4 regions of the Oceanispirochaeta sp. M1 genome follow, and region 2 is predicted to be linked to each of the others. Evidence: riboswitches for the same ligand, from Rfam matches in the RefSeq annotation. Region 2 holds a riboswitch; each other region holds the start of a gene.
What was found. Region 2 has a riboswitch for cobalamin ahead of DV872_RS03015 (sirohydrochlorin cobaltochelatase). Riboswitches for the same ligand answer to the same signal wherever they lie in the genome.
Positions count from the first base shown of each region.

Region 1: it holds a riboswitch for cobalamin, as region 2 does, so the genes downstream of both, DV872_RS18285 (corrinoid protein) here and DV872_RS03015 (sirohydrochlorin cobaltochelatase) in region 2, are expected to answer to the same signal.
Region 3: it holds a riboswitch for cobalamin, as region 2 does, so the genes downstream of both, DV872_RS09785 (ABC transporter substrate-binding protein) here and DV872_RS03015 (sirohydrochlorin cobaltochelatase) in region 2, are expected to answer to the same signal.
Region 4: it holds a riboswitch for cobalamin, as region 2 does, so the genes downstream of both, DV872_RS11995 (hypothetical protein) here and DV872_RS03015 (sirohydrochlorin cobaltochelatase) in region 2, are expected to answer to the same signal.

Region 1 is NZ_QQPQ01000029.1:4,015-9,057, reverse strand. Features, by position in the region: gene DV872_RS18295 (ASKHA domain-containing protein) at 1-923, shown strand, start outside; gene DV872_RS18290 (PocR ligand-binding domain-containing protein) at 943-2,256, shown strand; cobalamin riboswitch at 2,349-2,531, shown strand; gene DV872_RS18285 (corrinoid protein) at 2,641-3,276, shown strand; gene DV872_RS18280 (aldose epimerase family protein) at 3,415-4,455, shown strand; gene DV872_RS18275 (ATP-binding protein) at 4,467-5,043, opposite strand, start outside.
Region 2 is NZ_QQPQ01000003.1:183,193-188,235, forward strand. Features, by position in the region: gene DV872_RS03005 (iron ABC transporter permease) at 1-761, opposite strand, end outside; gene DV872_RS03010 (ABC transporter substrate-binding protein) at 700-1,758, opposite strand; gene DV872_RS03015 (sirohydrochlorin cobaltochelatase) at 1,846-2,724, opposite strand; cobalamin riboswitch at 2,827-3,029, opposite strand; gene DV872_RS03020 (cob(I)yrinic acid a,c-diamide adenosyltransferase) at 3,201-3,734, shown strand; gene DV872_RS03025 (cobyrinate a,c-diamide synthase) at 3,724-5,043, shown strand, end outside.
Region 3 is NZ_QQPQ01000011.1:101,641-106,683, reverse strand. Features, by position in the region: gene DV872_RS09795 (hypothetical protein) at 1-191, opposite strand, end outside; gene DV872_RS09790 (DUF1576 domain-containing protein) at 204-1,409, opposite strand; cobalamin riboswitch at 1,587-1,771, shown strand; gene DV872_RS09785 (ABC transporter substrate-binding protein) at 1,819-2,745, shown strand; gene DV872_RS09780 (iron ABC transporter permease) at 2,742-3,764, shown strand; gene DV872_RS09775 (ABC transporter ATP-binding protein) at 3,766-4,581, shown strand; gene DV872_RS09770 (adenosylcobinamide amidohydrolase) at 4,578-5,043, shown strand, end outside.
Region 4 is NZ_QQPQ01000014.1:94,377-99,419, reverse strand. Features, by position in the region: gene DV872_RS12010 (nickel/cobalt transporter) at 1-236, opposite strand, end outside; gene DV872_RS12005 (DUF1007 family protein) at 283-909, opposite strand; gene DV872_RS12000 (NUDIX hydrolase) at 977-1,528, opposite strand; cobalamin riboswitch at 1,669-1,861, shown strand; gene DV872_RS11995 (hypothetical protein) at 1,975-2,469, shown strand; gene DV872_RS11990 (hypothetical protein) at 2,470-3,411, shown strand; gene DV872_RS11985 (TonB-dependent siderophore receptor) at 3,454-5,043, shown strand, end outside.

The sequences.
Region 1 (5,043 bases), on a different contig from region 2:
TTCTGCCCATATCTATTGAATCAATGAGATTAAAACCATGGGAAATAGGATCGATTCTCCCTGATCATATGCGTATTATACTTCTCCCCTCCCTTGCATCCTATATAGGTGCAGATATTGTGGCAGGAATACTCTCAACAGAGATAGCCGAATCTGATGATCTATCACTTCTGGTAGACATAGGTACAAATGGAGAAATTGTACTTGGTAACAGGAAAAAGATGATCAGCTGCTCCACAGCTGCCGGCCCTGCCTTTGAAGGCGCCAATATCCGCTGCGGTATGGCGGGCATTCCGGGAGCCGTAAGCGCTGTGAAAGGAAAAGGTCATGATTTTGCCTGGGAAACTATTCCCGGTGCAGAGACAACAGGAATATGCGGTTCAGGTATTATCGATATCACAGCGTATCTTCTAAGAAGCGGAATTGCCGATTATACCGGCAGGATACAGGATGATTCTGACTGGGGTGATAATGCTCCTGCAGGAAGTGAATACCTCGAAGAAACTGAAGAAGAAACCCGCTTTACCTGGGGAGATGAAAAAAAGACGCTCTTCTTCGGACAGAGAGACCTGAGAGAAGTTCAGCTGGCAAAAGGCTCTATTGCTGCGGGAATAAATACCCTGATAAAAGAGTCGGGTTATGAACTTGATGATATAAAAAATGTTTATATTGCCGGTGGATTCGGTTCTTATATAAATAAAGAGAGTGCCCTGGATATCGGCCTGCTCCCGGAAGGACTCCGGGGTAAAATCAGTTCAGTGGGAAACTCCTGCGGCGGCGGTGTTATCCGCTGTGCTGTCAATCAGGATGAACTCAAAAAGACAGAAGATATCCGCAGACATTGCGAGTATATAGAATTATCGTCCAATCAGGGATTTCAGGAAGAATATATGATGAGCATGTATTTTCCCGAATTTGATTAATGGTCTATACTATTCTGATATGAACGGCAAAGCTATAAATTATATATCTCCATTCTATGAAAAAGCTCTGGCAATTGCCGATGTCTATAAAAAGGCAACAGGCATTGAGTGTTTTGTAATAAACAGCAAAGGCTACCGTATGAGTATGGAGGGCGCCAAAGAAGCAATATGCCCCTTCTGCAACTCTCTCAATGAGATCTGCAATAATAAAGCGGACTGCCGTCAGGCCCATCTTTACGGCGGCTATCAGGCGGAACGTTTCGGCGGCAGTTATATCTATTTCTGCCCTATCAATATGCTTCACTGGGCCTCTCCCCTTATGGAAGAGGGAATAATGACCGGTGCTCTAATCGCAGGCCCTGCTCTTATTATTGATTCAGAGGAACTTATAGAAGAACTGAACCAGAAGTTTGATCCAGAGTCTGTCCGCAAGGCAAATCTTAAAGAGAAAGTCCGTGAAATACCCAAACTGAGCACAGAGCAGGCAAAGGCCCTGTCAGAAATGCTCCTTATTACTGCTTCTCATCTTATTGAAGGAGACCATTCTCAGCTCACTTCCAAGAAAGAGAATATGGATCAGCAGGCCCAGATCTCTGAGTACATTCAGTACATTAAGGAGATGGAGACCAAGGATACCGAATTCGCACAATACCCCATTGAGAAGGAACGGGAGCTTCTGCATCTGATTCAGACAGGAGACTCCAAAGAAGCCAGATCAGTTCTTAACGAAATACTCGGTGCCGTTTTCTTCTCCTCAGGTGGAAAATTCGATGTAGTGAAAGCCAGGGTTCTTGAACTTCTGGTACTCCTGTCCAGAGCCGCTGTGGAAGGCGGTGCGGATGCAGAACAGATATTCGGTATGAACTACCAGTACCTGAGTGAAATAAATAATTACAACTCTGTAGAAGGCCTTGCCGGCTGGCTGGCCCGTGTTATTGTCCGCTTCTCCGACCTGGTCTTCGACCTGCGGGATGTTAAACATGCGGATGCCATCTATCAGACTATTCAGTACATTAATAAAAATTATGCCGAAAAGGTGACTCTGGATGAAGTTGCATCCGCTGTCTACCTGAGCCCAGCCTACTTCAGTAAAATCTTCAAAGAAGAGATGAAGTGCAACTTCAATAACTATCTGAATCAGGTTCGTATCAACAAGAGCAAAAATCTCCTAATGAACAGTAAATTTTCTCTTGTAGAAATCGCCGGTATGGTGGGTTATGAAGATCAGAGCTATTTTACAAAGGTATTTAAGAAGATGGCCGGACTCTCTCCGGGTAAATACCGTGAAAAGCGCGGAAAGATTGATCTTGAGACCCAGGAAATCCACAGCTGACAAACAATTACTAGTATTTTTATATGGATTATTTTTTATCTATTATTCCTATTTTTTACCAAAAATAGCTAATTTTCTCCAATACGGCTGGCTCAGGTCATAGCATACTGAAGCTCGTTCAGAGGGAAGGAAGTGAGGTGAAAATCCTCCACGATCCCGTCACTGTGAGCAGGGACAAACCTGAATCATGCCACTGGCAGCAGATTGCTGACCGGGAAGGCTCAGGGGAGATTGAACTGCAAGTCAGGATACTTCTTATGAACCGGTCTACAGGGCGTCACCGCTCAGCCGTATGCCGCATTTCGCACTTCGTGGATTAAGTCGAATGTCTCAAACAATTTACTTAATATAGAGTCTGAAACAGGGCTCTACCAAGGAGAAACAATGGTTAATCTAGAACAGATTTCTGATTTGATGCAGAAAGGTAAGGCAAAAGAAGTAGCGGAACTTTGTAAGGAAGCACTGGAAGCAGGAATTGCTGCACAGACAGTCCTCGATGACGCCCTTCTGTCTGCCATGAATATCGTAGGTGTTAAATTCAAAAACAATCAGGTTTTCGTACCTGAAGTACTTATTGCAGCAAGAGCAATGAATGCAGGACTGGTAATTCTCAAGCCCGAACTGGAAGCCGGTGGATCAAAAGCTGCTGGAAAAGCCGTTCTGGGAACCGTTAAGGGAGACCTTCACGACATCGGTAAAAATCTTGTTAAAATAATGCTCGAAGGAAAGGGTCTGGAAGTAATTGACCTGGGAACAGATGTATCCCCCGAAAAGTATGTTGAAACAGCAAAGGCAGAAGGAGCAAATATCATTGCCCTTTCCGCTCTTCTGACAACAACTATGACTCAGATGGAAAATGTTGTTAAGGCTGCTGTAGATGCAGGTATCAGAGATGATATCACTATCATGATCGGTGGTGCACCTGTAACACAGTCTTTCTGTGATTCAATCGGTGCCGATATCTATACACCTGATGCGGCAACTGCTGCTGAAAAAGCCTTTGAGATCTGTACACAATAATCTGTTGGCTTAAAGATATATTTTGATTACAATAAAACTCCGGAATCATCCGGAGTTTTTTTTATTATAAGGCCCTTAGGTCTCAGAGAATTAAACATCAGGACGCTAATAGAGTTCTGATAGTGTAAGGAGAACCATATGAAAGTCACTAAAGAAGTATTCGGAACACTACCTGACGGCAGCACAGCCGATATATATACACTGACAGGTGAAAACGACCTCACAGTAAGGGTCACAAGCTTCGGTGGAATCATCACTTCAATCCGCTGCCCCGACAGGAACGGAAAAGTTGAAGAAATCAACCTGGGATTCGAGACTCTGGACGAATATGTAAACACCCGCAATTACTTCGGTGCCGCCATCGGCCGCGTTGGTAACAGAATTGCCAATGGAAAGTTTTCTCTAGATGGTTCTGAATACACACTAAAACAAAATAATGGAACCAACTGCCTTCACGGTGGTATGACAGATACATTCGATAGGAAGAACTGGAATGTAACCCCCTTTGAAAGAAAAGGGGCCATAGGACTGATCCTGAACTCCTTCAGCCCCGATGGGGAAGAGGGATTCCCTGGAAACCTGAGTACCACCATGACCTATACCCTGAGCTCAATGGGTGAGCTTATTTTCGACTATAAGGCTGTCACAGACAAGGCGACCCCTGTTAACCTTACAAACCACAGCTACTTCAACTTAAGGGGTCTGGAGAACGGGAATGTTCTGGATCATCAGGTTCAACTGGACTGCCCCTGGTACCTGCCTGTTGATGAGAAACAGATTCCTACCGGAGAGATCCTCTCAGTCAAAGGCACAGTGATGGACTTTACAAAAGAGGAAAAGATCGGCACCAGAATAGAAGATGTAGAAGGCGGCGGTTATGACCACTGCTACATCCTCCCTCCCGGAAAGGGTGTAAGAAAATACGGCACAGTTTATGATCCTGCATCGGGGCGAACTATGGATGTGTTTACTGACCAGCCCGGGGTACAGCTCTACACAGGAAATTTCCTGAACGGAGTCAAAGGTCATGGCGGTCAGAGCTTTGAAAGGAACTGGGGTTTCTGTCTTGAAACCCAGCTCTACCCCGACTGTATAAACCAGACCCAGTTTCCAAGCTGTATACTGAAGCCGGGTGAGGTTTATACTCACACCAGTTCCTATCAGTTTTCAATAAACTAGTTTCATATAAATTAGATTTCTGAATCAGATTCTACGACTTTCGGAAGGGAAATGGTAAAAGTACAGCCCTCCCCTTCCGAACTGTCAACAGCAACCGTTCCACCATGAATCTGGGATATATGCTTCACAATGGCCAGACCGAGACCTGTCCCCCCCATATTGCGGCTGCGGGCCTTATCAACTCTGTAGAATCGTTCAAAAATACGGGGAATATCCCCTTCAGGAATACCATTCCCGTAATCCTTCACCTCTATAAGGATATTTGAATCAGTGCAGTATCCCTTAACAGTTATTCTTGTCTTCTCTGGACAGTACTTGACCGCATTCTCAATCAGATTTGTTACAGCCTGCTCCATCAGTACAGGATGTGCTGACACAAGGCAGGAGGAATCACAGTCTACTTCAATGGGGGACTCTTTCTCCTTTGCCTTCAGCTGACAGACTGAAACAGCACTGGATAAAAGATCTACCAGAGGGAACTGTTCCTTATGAAATCGACGACGTCCATCCTCTACTCTGGAGAGAGTCAGAAGATCATCAATCAGAGTATTAAGATTTCTGGTCTGGTGGAACATGATTTCAAGAAAC
Region 2 (5,043 bases):
CTCCCTGATGCCATGGCGTTGAAGTCCCAGGCTGAGAGCATCAGCAGCGGGGAGCTTATAAGAAAGACAACACCCATAACAGATACCTGAAGCCAGGAACTCCCGGACAGACTTCCCATCATCCAGAAGACCACAGCACTGAGCTGTTCTGCAGTGGCAATGTACTGAAGAAATGAAGTCATGGATGAAAAAAGATACATAACAGCAATTCCCGATAGAATTAATGTCTCAGGACTCAGTCCTCTTACTCTGGCAAGGAAAAAGACCAGAACGAATGCTGCCAGGGCAAATATAAAGGCATTGCTGATTATAATCAGATGTGAGTTACTGCCGATACCTATCCCCAGCACTATGGCGAGGGATGCACCAAATCCTGCGGCACTTGAAATACCCAGAGTGAAGGGACTGGCCAGAGGATTTCTCAGGATGCCCTGCATGACTGCTCCTGCCAGGCCGAGTCCGGCTCCAGCCAGAAGAGCAGCACAGACTCTGGGCAGACGAATCTCCCATATTACCGTTTTAATAAAACTGTCATTGGATTCAGGATTGAAGAGAGCTCCCAAAGCTTCTGATACGGAGATGCTTGCCGCACCGTGACTCAATGAATAGAGAGTCAGAACAAAAAGGAGTATAACAGCCGCGATCAGAAAAAAAACTTTTCTGAAAACGATCTGTCTGTATTGCTGCTCAAGGCCGGATTCAGGGGTAAACAAAGATTTCCTTCGTCTTTTCCCACTCTTCAGAGCCGAAATAAGTATCAATAATATTCTTATGAACTCCCTCGGGATCAATTTCATCGGCATAGTCGGGATAGAACCACGATGCCATATAAGCCAGAGCTGCCGGATAACGTAAAAGAAGAGTCAGGTCAGATTTCATAATATGAACTCTGTTATTGACCACTGCATTGACTCTGCCTATCCCTGTTCTGTTAACAAGTAAATCAAGCATGACCTGCATATCTTCAACAGATCCATCACCGCTCATTCTTCTGATTATTACATCTGGATTCTGTTCCAGTACATATTCTATGGATAGGTGAGGAGAACTGACCGGTTCATCGGCAGCGATATTGATTCCACCTGCGGCTGCCAGGGGGATATGATTCCCACTCCTGGCAGAGACCGATGAGTAAGGTTTTCTATTCTCATAAAAGACCCTTACTCCGCTGTTTTGAGCTGCCTGTGCCCGGGCTACAATATCTGTTATTTTCTTTTCTCTTGTTATCATGTCATCAACCATGCGCTTTGCCTGTACAGAACTTCCTGTCAGCGCTCCTACATTCAGAATCGTATGTTCAAATGCCCTGGGGTCACTTGTTTTAAAGATTGCAACAGGAATACCCAGAGAACGGAATTTATTAAAAGCGGTTTCAGGCATCATGTTATCTGCCAGAATCAGATCCGGATGTTTTTCAAGAATCAATTCAATATTAGGACGAGAAGAATTTTCAGCAACAACATAGATATCTTTCAGATAAGAGGGAAATGTTGAGTTACTGTCTCTTCCAACAATTGAATCTCCCTTGCCCAGGGCGGCAAGAAGTACAGAAAGACCCGAATTGGTACAGATGATCCTGTCTGTACCGGCGGGTAGGGGAACCTGATTACCCATGGAGTCTTCGATATATACAGTCTCAGGAATCTCTTTCTCTACTTCTATATCATTTACAGTATCTTTTACTCCCATTGCAGCCGCAGGAAAAATTATGATCATGCTGAGGCATATTAGAATCAATTGTTTTAGTACTTTGGTCATTTTCTTTCCTCCGGATCAGCAATAAAGCTGATTAAGCATCCACCGATTTATCGGGAGATGCTGCACTTCTCTAGGGTATAAAAGAAATCAGAACTGGCTGAGTATTCTTTTGGTGTTACCAATATAGATTTCCTGAATTGCAGGATTACTGGCCATACCGTCTGCGGCACTGGCTTCCATTCCGAGTATGGTTTTCCATGAATCTTCTTCATCACCCATAACATCATTGGTAATATGGTCCCCGTAGGTCAGCATCAAAGGTATGAATTTCACTTTCTTTGCTCCGCTGGCTTCAACCTGCAGAATAAGTTCATCACCGAAAAGGGGAGATCCTTCAACTGTTGCCACGCGTACATGATCATAGTTCTGAGACAGGTAATCATCCATCTGAATCAGCTCGGAATTGAACTCGGGATGATGATCATTTCCATGTGCAGAAAGGATGGTGAACGTATCGGAATCTCCGAATTCACCGGAAAGAGCGCTTGCGGTGTTCTGTATGTCTTCGGGATTGAAGAACAGTGAGTGTCCGTATTTCACATTCAGACCTTCAGTTCTTGTGTTAATAACTTCTCTATATTCAGCTCCTACCATAACCATAACGGTCTGAACTGCCACATCCCTGATATTGTTCTCTCTGAACATATCCATGGCTTCATCCATGGTGTAAAAACTTGCTTCCCGTGCAAAAATAGTGGTTTGACCGGCTTTTCTAAGTTTTTTGACAATAAATGAGGCGGTAAAGGCCCAGTAGATGTCATTGTCAGGGAACGCTTGTCTGTAAGCTGTATCCAGATCTTCAAGGTTGTTCTGCCCGGATTCATAGCTGCTGCCGAAGGCGGCAAGAAGAATCGCAGGCTTGTCCTGAGACTTTGCTGAATCTGATTTGACTCCGGCGGTGCCGGCACAGGAAACAATTGACAACAAAACTGCTGCCGCCAAAAGTGTGTTAAGTGATTTTTTCATTCTAAGCTCCTGAAAATTAAATTAGGAACTTCGAAGTCGGGGGTAGGGGAATGGATCAGATTCCGTACTACTCTTTCCTCGAAGAGCCGATACGACGAAACTAATTGTTTCATCCTCCAATGCAGGTCTCCTGACTTACAGGTCAATGTTTTTTGCCTTCCCGGATAAATATTTCTTTACCCAGTGACTTTCAAATAAAAACACACCCCTGATTACAGTGACGGGATCGCTCCGGATTCTAACCGGATTCCCATTTAAGCCAAGTTCCTTGCGGAACATACAGCACATCAGATTTGAACCAATCTTACAGCAGCTGCTGATAAACGATCAATAGATAATTTTTCACAATTTTTGTAATTTCTAATGATTATTTGATTTATTATTGACAATTTCGGACGCAAGTCTTCAGTATAGAGCCCTGATAACAAAGAAATTTTATCTACTGAACACATCAGGATTTTATAGGAGAGCGGGGAATGGAAGCTTATGTACAGGTCTATACGGGAGACGGTAAGGGTAAGACTACCGCATCTCTCGGCCTCACTCTCAGGGCACTGGGTGCGGGATATTCAGTGTTTTTCGGCCAATTCCTCAAAAACGGTGATTACAGTGAAATAAAAATGCTCAGGAAGATGAAGACTGTTCTGGAAGAGGGACAGATTCTTGAACTTGAACAGTATGGAGAACCCCGCTTTATCAAGCAGAAGCCGAGACAGGAAGATATTGAATCTGCTTTGAAGGGCTGGGAATCTATAAAAAAAGCACTTCATTCAGGCATATATGATCTTGTCATTGCAGAAGAGATAAATGTTGCACTCCATCTTGGAATGATCCCTCTCGAAGAAGTCCTTGAAGAGATAAAAAATAAAGAGTGTTCTGTCGAGTTTGTTCTCACAGGACGCTATGCTCATGATGATATCTGTGAAGCCGCAGATCTGGTAAGTGAGATACAGGAAGTCAAACATTATTATCAGGCCGGTGTGACCGCAAGAGTCGGAATTGAAAAATAAAACTGACTCTCCCCCGGCTACGATGAAGGGATTCATGGTCGCCGGCACTCACAGCGGCTGCGGTAAAAGTACTGTTGCCATGGGGCTGAACCGTCTGCTCAGCAGGCAGGGTTACAGGCTTCAGCCATGGAAGTGCGGACCAGATTATATCGACCCCGGATTTCACAGTATTGCAGCCGGACGAAATTGTCGAAACCTTGATACCAGGTTAATGAATATCAATGTGATTAAAGAGCTTTTTTCATATCATGGAGGATCTTCAGATTTCTCTTTGGTGGAAGGAGTTATGGGGTATTATGATGGTGACTCCGGACGCTTTATTGAAGGCAGCTCCTACCATCTTTCCAAGGTCCTTGGACTGCCTGTTTTTCTGGTTCTGGATGTACGTGCCATGGCACAGAGCGCAGGGGCTCTGGCAGCAGGTTTCAGCACATATAGGGATGATGCTCCCATCGCCGGATTTATACTTAACAGAACAGGATCAGAACGTCATTCAGGGATGGTCCGGGATGCAGTTGAAGAAGCAACGGGGAAGCCTGTCATAGGCTGTCTTCCCAGGCAGGATGATATTTCTCTCCCGGAACGTCATCTTGGTCTTGTTCTGGCTGAAGAACAGAGGGACGACCTCTGTGAAACACTGGATAAAATAGCCGATTCTCTGGAAAAAAATCTGGATATGGAGAAACTACTTTCTTTGTCATTCATCAGGAGCACAGCTTCAGACAGTATTGTATCCGGCCGGGAAAATAAGCCCGTATACCTCCCCGGGATTTCTAAAAAAAGTGACAATCCTGTCATTGCTGTAGCAAAAGACAAGGCCTTTGCCTTCTATTATCAGGATAATCTGGATCTCCTTGAAAACAGGGGTGCCCGGCTTGCCTATTTTTCTCCTGTTTCTGATAAATCCCTTCCCCAAGGGACAGCCGCTGTCTATTTCGGAGGGGGGTACCCCGAGCTTTTTGCCCGGGAGCTTTCAGAAAATAAGGATATGCTGGGATCCGTTCGTCAGGCTGCATCAGAGGGAATGCCCATCTACGGAGAGTGCGGCGGCTATATGTATCTGGCCGAAAGTCTCAGGTGCCGGGACGGTTCACTTTGGCCGATGGCAGGTCTTCTGCCTGGGAAAATCAGTATGAGCGGAGGGCTTCGTGCTCTGGGTTACGGAGATGTCCGCTGGCTGCGAGATACCTTTCTGGCAGATAAGGGGACAGTCATACCGGGGCATCTCTTTCACTGGTCCTCCCTTGAGGAAGAGTTGAAGGAAGAGCTGAAGGAAGAAGCTCTTTTTGAGATGGATCGACGGGGATCC
Region 3 (5,043 bases), on a different contig from region 2:
CTTTTACGGCTGTTCAGAGCCTTTTTCATGGATTCAAGTTCATCTTCACTGTGTTTTGTATCATCCAGGATGCAAAGATGCAGACCGTCTTCCTCCTGATGAAGAGAGATCACAAGACGCATGGGATCATCATCCAGAAGATAATTTGATATTTCACCGATCAGATTCAGTATCAGGTCTTTTCTTTTCATTGTGCAGCTCCCCTACATGTCGTTCTTGTTATTGCGGTACCACTGAATCACAGCGATAAATACAGAGGCGGTGAGTCCGCCGGCAAATCCGTTGTTATACAGATTCATTCCACCCTGCCAGCTTCCTGTCTGACTGACCATGATCAGGTGAATAAATCCTGCAAAAAAACCTGGAATATAGCCGAACTGTCCGGCCAGTGGTCCCAGAGTTGTACTGAAAATCACAGCCAGGATGGGTCCGGGATCAGAAAGTTTCATTCCAAAGACAAAAGTACTGACCATGACTCCTGCGACAACAGACCATGAGTTTCTCAGGTTTGTTCCGAATGCGGCAAAACCCATTATGGTCAGAAGCCCGCCGATTACGGGTCCGTTGAAGTCGGCTCCCGCCAGAAATACGATAATTGTTCCCGCAAGTCCCATAACACCCGCATTGACAAGAGAGCCCCCGGTTCCTTCCATATCCACAAAGTCAGAAGGAAGTCTACCGGACAGTTTCTGAATTAGGACAAAGCTCTTGAAGGCTTTTTTCCCGGAGAAGAAAATACCTGATCCTATGAGCATAAGAGAGAGGATCGGTATTATCAGCTGCAGAAGCAGGATATTTTCACTGTGCCAGGCAAGGGCCTTTTCGAAGGGAAGTCCTGCAGCCTTTAAGAAAGATGCTGCAAAGAGTGCGAGGAATCCACAGGTCAGCCCCATATTGTAAAGACTGTATCCCTGATGCATATGCAGCATGGCCACAGCCAGTGCGGGAAGAATAAATCCAGCGGCTGTTCCACTGAGTACTCCCAGAATAAGCCCCTGCCAGAGAGGCAGCCCGGTTTCCAGAAACACAACAGAAACCAGTGGACCCAGGGCCGTCCCGAAAAGGGCGATGATCAAGTAATCCCGCAGTCCTTTTCCCACAAGACGGGCGGAGAGATAGACTCCCAGTATGATGGGGAGAATATTCAGGGGTGTCTTACCAAAGAGTCCGAAACCCATGATGGTGAATACCGCTGCAAATGTGGGGCCTGAAAAACTGACTCCCGTTATGTAGATGAGAATCATGGCCACCAGGCCGACGGCAGCAGAATTGAGGAGAGTCCCCCCTATCCCGACAACCGCAAAGAAATCATTTATCAGCCGCCCGGGGTGGAGCTGAATTGTCCAGAACCCTTTGATTGCTCCGCTGCCGTCTACGGCGAAGGCCGTGATTATAAACAGCAGAATCATAATTATCAGAAAATTCGATATTATATTAGTTTTACTGAATCCCAAGAGGGTGTTCTCCTTTTAAATGCAGACTCATTTTATATTCTATTAGCTTCCTCTCTGCTGTCAATGCTTTTCGACTCCTGATCATCAGTAAAAAAGTCACAAAAATCCACTGATTTCCCCATAGTAAAATGGATGGTTAAATAGTATAATTTCACCCAACATTCCGGACTCAAGGGAAGAGAGGTGAGAATCCTCCACGGTCCCGCCGCTGTAAACAGGGAGAAATCTGCCAGATAAAGGTCACTGGGAAACCGGGAAGGCCGGCCGATTTTGATGATTTGTGAGTCAGAAAACCTGAAAAGGAATGAATAAATCCAATGCATCGGGCTGTCGCAGGCCTGATGATGTAACGAGGAGATTACATATGGGTCGAAAAATCAATTCCATAGTTTCTATTCTTTTTATTTTCCTATTGTCCCTATTCACAGTACCCCTGTTTGCCTCAGGCAGTCAGGAACAAGGGGCTCCCGCCGATGAGTCTGCCCGGACATTCAGTTTTACAGATTCCAGAGGAATTACCATTGAGCTTGAATCAAGGCCTCTGCGTATAATTTCTCTAGGTCCTAATATCACAGAAACAATCTATGCCCTCGGCAGAGAGCAGCTCCTTGTGGGACGTACTGATTTCTGTGACTACCCGGCTGAAGTATCTATGATCAGCTCAGTAGGCGGTCTTCAGGACCCCAGTCTCGAGACAATAGTGTCCCTTAATCCCGATCTTGTTATCGGTTCCACCCATGTTGACCCTGAAGTTCTTAAAAAACTTGAATCCTACTCAATTCCCAGTGCCTTGATTTATGGAGAAGAGAGTTTTGAGGGGATGGAAGAGGTCATCAGCGGCTGCGCACAGCTCCTGGATGCAGAAACTGAAGGTAAAGCACTCTTGGATGATATCCATAACAGAAGAGCCGCACTGGAAGCTTCAGTCGCCGCAATGGATAAAAACCCCAGCTGTTATTATGCCCTGGGCTTCGGAGACGGTGGAGACTGGACTTCCGGTGGGAATACCTTTATCAGCGAACTTTTGAGTATGTCCGGCGGCTCCAATATTGCGGAGGATCAGGAGGGTTGGTCTTATTCCAAGGAACTCCTTGTTGCCAAACAACCGCAGCTTATTCTTGTAAACAGGGGAATGAAAGATGAATTTCTCACCCTTCCCGTCTATAAAGATCTTGCAGCGGCTCAAAACGGCCGTGTTTTTGAAATTGATGAAAATATTCTGGTACGACAGGGACCGAGACAGATAGATGCTCTTGAACAGATCCATAGAATCATGGATCTCATCCCTTGATCAATCCTGAGAAAAGTGCGTCCCGGATTCCCGGGATAACATTATTTTTTCTGCTTATCACTCTTCTTATACTTGCGTCATCCATCGGTGCCGTATCCCTCCCCTTTTCCGGTCTGATCAGATATCTGTTCAGCGGCGGAAAAAGTGGACTGAATGAGGGGCAGGAGATAATCCTGATGCAAATTCGGGTTCCCCGTGTCTTAATGGCAGCCCTTGCAGGGGCGGGACTATCCCTCTCGGGACTTGTCTTTCAGGCAATCTTCAGAAATCCCATGGCAGAACCCTATCTGCTGGGTGTAGCATCGGGAGCCTCACTGGGTGCGTCTCTTTATATGATGATAGGTCTTCCAGCATTTTTCATATCATCCCTGGGACTTACGGCTGCGGCCTTTCTGGGCAGTCTTTTATCCGTATTTCTTATCCTTTCCCTGGCCTCACGGAACGGGAACAATATCAGCTCCCTCCTGCTGGCAGGTGTGGCCTTCAGTTCCATAGCCCAGGCGGGAGTCTCAATTATGATGATGCTGAACAGGGAAAAAGTTGAACGTATTGTTTTCTGGACCCTGGGAAGTTTTTCATCTGCACATATGACAAAGGTGATACTCCTGCTGATAGTCCTGATTCCATCATCCCTGTTTATTATCTTCAGACACGGAGAACTGGATCTTTTGAGTCTTGGTCATGAGGAAGCCCACTCTCTGGGGATCAATCCTGAACGGGTGTCACTGCAGCTTCTGCTTGTAAGCTGCCTGATAACAGCAGTAATAGTCTCCAATTGTGGAATTATCGGTTTTGCAGGACTTCTTGTCCCTCATTTTATGAGGCTGATCTCCGGTCCCGGACACAGGAATCTCACATTTCTTTCCATAATGGGAGGGGCCATTCTGATGATCCTTTCCGACCTTCTGGCAAGAACAATCATAGCGCCCGCAGAAATTCCTGTAGGTGTAGTTACGGCTCTGACAGGGGGCCCTTTTTTCCTCTATCTTCTACGCCGTAACTCAGGGAAGGTGATGTAAAATGGATTCATCTGTATCAGTACAGAACCTGAAGTTCACATATGGCGGGAGTTTTTATCTGGACCTCCCCTCTATCGATATACAGCCGGGAGAACTGACTGTCATACTGGGACCCAACGGGTCGGGTAAAACGACGTTCTTCTCAATCCTCAGAGCTAGGCTTAAACCAAAACAGGGAACCATTCTTGTCCAGGGAAAGGACCTGTTCTCATTAAAGGATTCACGCAGGGCAGCCCTTGTAGGCCTTGTTCCCCAGAGAACAGAGAGTGCCTTTGCCTATACTGCCGCACAGATGGTAAGCATGGGATTTTACAGAAAAAAGACAACTCTGTGGCAGGACCCCATTGATAAAAAACAGCTCACATCCCTGATGGAACGGCTTGATCTTCAGGATCTGCGCCACAGGGTGGTCAACAGCCTGAGCGGCGGAGAATATCAGAGAGTGCTCCTTGCCAGAGTGCTGGCACAGGACCCTGAAGTTCTGCTTCTGGATGAACCGTCCAATCATCTGGACATTCACCATCAGGAGGAGCTGCTCAGCCTCTTAAAAGAGGAAGCCCGGCGTGGAAAAACCGTTATAGCCATCCTTCATGATATAAATCAGGCTCTTCAAAATGCAGACAGAGTCATATTAATGGATCAGGGAAACTGTGTCGCCTCGGGCCCCGCAGCGAGTGTGGTCACTCCCGATAATATTAACAGAGTCTATAACAGCCGAATGGATTATTACCATAATGGAGATAGAACTCTTCTCGGACCTGTAGCTGATGCAGCTGCGGAGAAGAAAAATACCGATACTGCTGAAGGAAAGAGATGAATATTGAATGTAAGCTTCCTGGATTGACAATAGATATATCACATGATGAAGACCATGCGCTCCTGAACTTTTCCCAGCCGGTACAGACTCTCTCATCGGCCCTGTATAAAGGGGGAAGACAGGAGCTCTTACATGTGCTGAACATGAAGGTTCACCATAATAAATCCGATGAATACGAAGGCTACGAACATCCCCATATAAGTCTTAAGAAAAAAGCTGCCGAGCTGGGTGTCACAACGGCCTTTGCCGGCATGATGACCTCAGCATCCATGAAAAGCTTCCGCTACAACAGCATAGTTGAAGATGAACTGGCTGTATTCTGCTGCCTGACAGCCGGCCTGACAAATGCCCGTGCAGCAGGCGACAAGGCAGATTTCAGAGAGCTGGATGCTCACAGGGCCGGAAACGGGACCATCAATATAATTGCCGGAACAAATGCCGAGCTTTCAGAAGCCGCCATGG
Region 4 (5,043 bases), on a different contig from region 2:
TGCCCGGGACCGGCTGCATGGAGCAGCCCATATAAGAAAGAGAGACCGTACAGAAGCCACATCACAGTGGAAGAGTCTCCGGACTCACCGGCAATAAACAGATCAGCCATCCGCTCTCTTAGCGTCAACTGCCAGTCAATCAGAAAACCATAACCGGGACCGGGACTGGTCATTACAGGCTTTTTTTCATCGGGACTCCCCAGGAATGGGTTGGCAGAGGCTGTAATCGGGATCAACAAGAGGCCAAGAAATAATATATGCAGTATGACCCTTCTCTCTCTTTCAGAATTCAATATGAATCTCACTGGGAATGAAGGTTTGCAGTCCGGGAAACCATTTATCATAGGTAGTCATATCTGAAGTCGAGGCATAGGGATCGTAATATACCGGGTAATCCCGATTCTCTTTTATTGAAAATTCCGGATTCAGCAGTTCCGGATCATACTGCAGGGCAACCGGTGCTTTTTCATCGTATCGGACCTGACAGAAAAAGGAGTAATCATATACTGCGATATAAAGATCCCGGCCCTGATAATCATCAAGGGGAATAAAGAAGCTGTAGGTTAATACTCTGTCCCTGTATCGTGCAGTGAAATCTTCTACACCCTCAGGGATAAAACGATCCTCCCCTTCTCGGAAGAAAGCAAAATAGTGGTATTTCTCCAGATTACTGAAGGCAAACTGATATATCTCTTTCAGCTCTTCCTTATCAAATTCCCCATCTGCATTCAGATCATATCCCTGAATAATATCTGCACTGAAGTACTTATCAAAATCCCATTCCAGCTGAATACCAGAGAGGCTGTCACCATCCCAGTGAACGATACAGCGGTTTGTAATTGACATATGGGGATGAGCAGTCAGCAGCTGTGCCGCGCAAAAAAAGATGAACAATAGAAGACTTTTCATTTGGTGCATGTTAGATACATACACCAAAGGCTGACTCATAGACAAGGGGTTCCTATTTATATTCGCTTCAAAAAACTTCCGGACATTTTTTTACCATCCTCATAACAGAAGGGCCGTCATTCAAGGTCCTGATATCTTCAATTATCATCCACTTCAGATCTTTGGACTCAGAGCTTATCTGCAGAGCTTCATCAGAATCCGCCTCTATCAGAAAGCGGAGATCAAAATGAAAATGCTCCTCGAGACCCTTACGCTCAGGAATCAGATGTGCATCAATATCATATAAATCAGAAGAAAGAAGTCTGACAGATTTCAGACCCGACTCTTCAGAGGCTTCCCTGATAGCGGCAGTAAAAACAGTCTCACCCTCTTCAATATGACCGCCAAGCTGCAGCCATAGGTCCAACTTGGCATGATGGGTCAGGAGAGCCATATCCCTATTATGATTAATGATCCAGGCGGATGCTGTGAAGTGTCCAATTTCCTGAGCTCTTGTAAGGGAATCACCCTCAGCCAGGAAAGCCCTGAACAAATTTACAGAAGCCAGCTCTTCTGGAAAATCGGCGCTGTATTTATTCAGTAGAGAATCAATGGAGGCATTATTTTGCAGTTCAATCATAATGAGATTTTAATACAAACAGGCTATTTATCAAACTCAAGGCAATAATCAATTGAACCATATGGCGTAAACCTTTATTTGTAATCAGGATTATGCCTTCCAGGGTTGTCTTAAATAAAATTATACAAAAGATTGTCCGATTTTTTATATATGATATTACTGATCAAGTCTTTAATTAAACAAGCAATATTTCAGAGGAAGTAAGGTGAAAAGCCTTCACGGACCCGCCACTGTAAGGGAGCAACGCTGACTGCAAAACCACTGGTTAACACCGGGAAGGGCAGTACAGCAGGCCCCGAGTCAGGAAACTCTGGTACTGCATAATATTTTATTTCAGGCTTCGTGGAATAAGCCGGGATATATGCTCCAGGACAAATTGTTTTAATAATAGAACTTTGATCTTTATGCTATTCCTGTCTTTTTTTCCGGCCGCTAAGGAAGGAAAAATGAAAAAAAATCTTGGTAAACTGGCTCTTCTCTTTATGGTTCTCTTTGTTGTTGCAGGCTTCATGTCTTGTGGTAATGATCTGGTTGATGAACCCCTGGCAATTATCGGTAATTGGGACATAGGTTACGGCAGTACACTAACTGTTACAGCTACAAAGTTCACAAACACAAGTTTCGATGACTCTGTATTTTTCTCTTATGATATTGTTGTTATTGATAACGATGACTGGAATGCATCAGAGAGCGGTGAAGGCAGCTACGGTTTTATTGTAGTTAAGTGTACCACCCCTTCAATTTACACCCCTGAAGCAAAAGATAAATTCATGGTAGTCCGCTGGCAGAATCTTGAAAGCGGAGAGACAAGTACAATGGAATTCGCTGAAGGTTCCGACTACCCGGCAAATACATACTTTGATACTTATAATGAGGCAATGAGCGGTGCCACAGGAGCTGCCGGCTTCTTTGGATATTTCTCAACAGCAACTCAGCTCTAAGTGATAAGATTCTTTTATAGAGCAGTCCTGGCAGCAGGGCTGTTTTTATCCATACTCAGCTGCGGTTCAAATGACGGACCTACCTCACCCTACACTCCGGAAACAAATGACGAAGATTTAAAATCATGGCAGGAAGTCCTGTCTGAAGATCCATCATATCCTGACAATGTTTACCTGACAGCGTTTATTGAATGGTCACCCGGAGTCGTAGGTTCCTCCCGGCAAAACGGAGAATATACTGACAGCGAAGGACGCCCATTAGTACAATTCACACAGGATGCCCTTGGTCCTCCTGAAGGATCAGGTTCAAACACCAGCGGAGATGGAAGCAGCTGTCCCCTGGGAATAAACGGATGGGGGATATGGCAATTCGATCCCGGCTATGTCATCAAAGATGGCTCGGGTGATGATTTTATAACCTTTACCAAAACATTTGCCTGGGGCAGTACAGCCGATGGTCTCTGCTGCGAGCTTGCCTTTGTGGAAGTTTCAGAAGATGGAACAACCTGGTATAAACCGGCTTTTGAAACTTATGATATAAATCCTCACCCGGACACAAGTAATGAGAACTATGTTTACAGAAATGTATCAGGACTCCATGGCAATGAACCTTCCTGGGCCAATTTTAGAAAAGACATTCAGGCAGAAGAATTGACTATGGTGGATGGAGTTGAGAAGTGGGTAGAGATTAACGGCAAAAAAATCAGCAGATATTTCTCATCAGATGATGAAAATTTGGGCGGTGTCCGTTTTGATCTCTCAGACTTTGTACTCACAACAGATTCCACTGTCTCATGGCCTTCTGAGGGAGAGATGAGATATCTCAAAATCATAGATGATGAGAACATCCTCGATGGCCAGGACTATGCCAAGGACTGGAGCCTGGGAGCTAATTTAATGGCAGCCATGGGAATCAACACAGCCCCTGCCGGAGGTAGCTGACAGGTGATACTCAATGGCAGATTAAAAAATATATTTATTATATTGATCCTCATACATACTCATACTACTGCGCTCTTCTCCGAAGACATAATCGTAATAGAAGAAGAGAAAACAGAAACCGATAATGAAGCCGGGCAGAAAACAAGTATTGAAAGAGAATTATGGGAACGCCGTGGTGCCAGAACTGTAGCTGAGGCCATAAATCTTTCTCCCGGAGTCACCATAACCCGATCCGGTACGACACTTGAACCTGCGGCTGTAAGTATCAGAGGTTCAAATGGGAAACAGGTTCTGATTCTTGTTAACGGGATTCCCCAGAACAACGGAAAGGGAGATCCCGTAAACCTCAATTCTTATTCTCTGACCAATATTGAAAAAATAGAAGTTATCAGAGGTGGTAACTCTGCGGTCTATGGCGAGGGGGCCATGGCTGGTGTAATCAACATTGTGACGAAAGACGAACCGGCCTATGTCCCGGAAGCTGAGCTGTTCCTCTCTGCAGGAGCCTTTCAGACCTGGAGAGGAGGCGGACGGGTCTTTGGTCCCTTAAGCCGGAGTGGTTCCCTGAGAGGCTCTCTTGCAGCCGAAGGAAGATACACAGGCGGGGAGTATGATTATCCCGGTTCTGAAGGAGATCTTGTCCGGACCAACAGCAAAGGCTGGGCAGCAAACGGACGCAGCGGTCTGGAATGGAATCCCGGCGGCTCTGAAGAGCATCTCCTCTCTTTGGACGGAAGCCTCTATTTCAGCGAAAGAGGAGTCCCGGGGATAATGGAGTTTCTGACTCCCGAAGCCGAACTTGAAGAATCAAGAAAGGATGCTTCTGTCAGTTACAGACTCACAGCATACCCCGGATTTCTCAGTCATCTGAAACTGAATACCTCATTTTCGTTTCTGAACCAGGAGAGCCATTATGAAAACCCGGCAGCCTCTGTGGATGAAGAACATGAAAATATCGGAATAAGCGGGAGCTCGGAGCTCTCCGGTCTGATTGAAAAAGGGAACTGGAAATTCACTCCTGTTCTTGGAATAAAACTCACAGGTGACAAGCTCGAATCTTCAAGTCTCCGCAGCAGTAATGGAACAAGTCTGCCGGGTACTGCATCTCAGAATTCAATGTCATTATTCTCAAGAATTGAGAGCAGCTATAAAAACTGGTCTGTTACCCCGGCCCTGCGTTGGGACTTTTCCGAAAGCGAATATGTGGGCTGGGAAAAACAGGATGATAATAAGGGAACCTGGTCTGTAACGACCTCCTATTCTCCCGGAACTTCCGACATAATTAAATTCAAAGGAAACACCGGAACATCCTACCATAACCCCGGGTTTGATGATCTTTTCTGGAGCAGTGGCTCCTTTGCCAGCGGCAACCCTGATCTTCTTCCCGAAGAGAGCTTCAACTGGGATCTGGGAGTATACTTCGGCCCGGCTGCCGGTTTCACTGTATCTTCTGTTTTTTATCAGAACTTCAGTACAAACCTTATTCAATGGCTCCCCTCTCCCGGTGGAACCTGGCGGCCCGTAAATATCGGAAAAGCTAAAATACAGGGTCTGGAGAATATGCTGAGCTGGCTTATACCCATCAAAAAAGGTTCACTCGGTTTTACAGAACTGAGAGGAAGCTATACATGG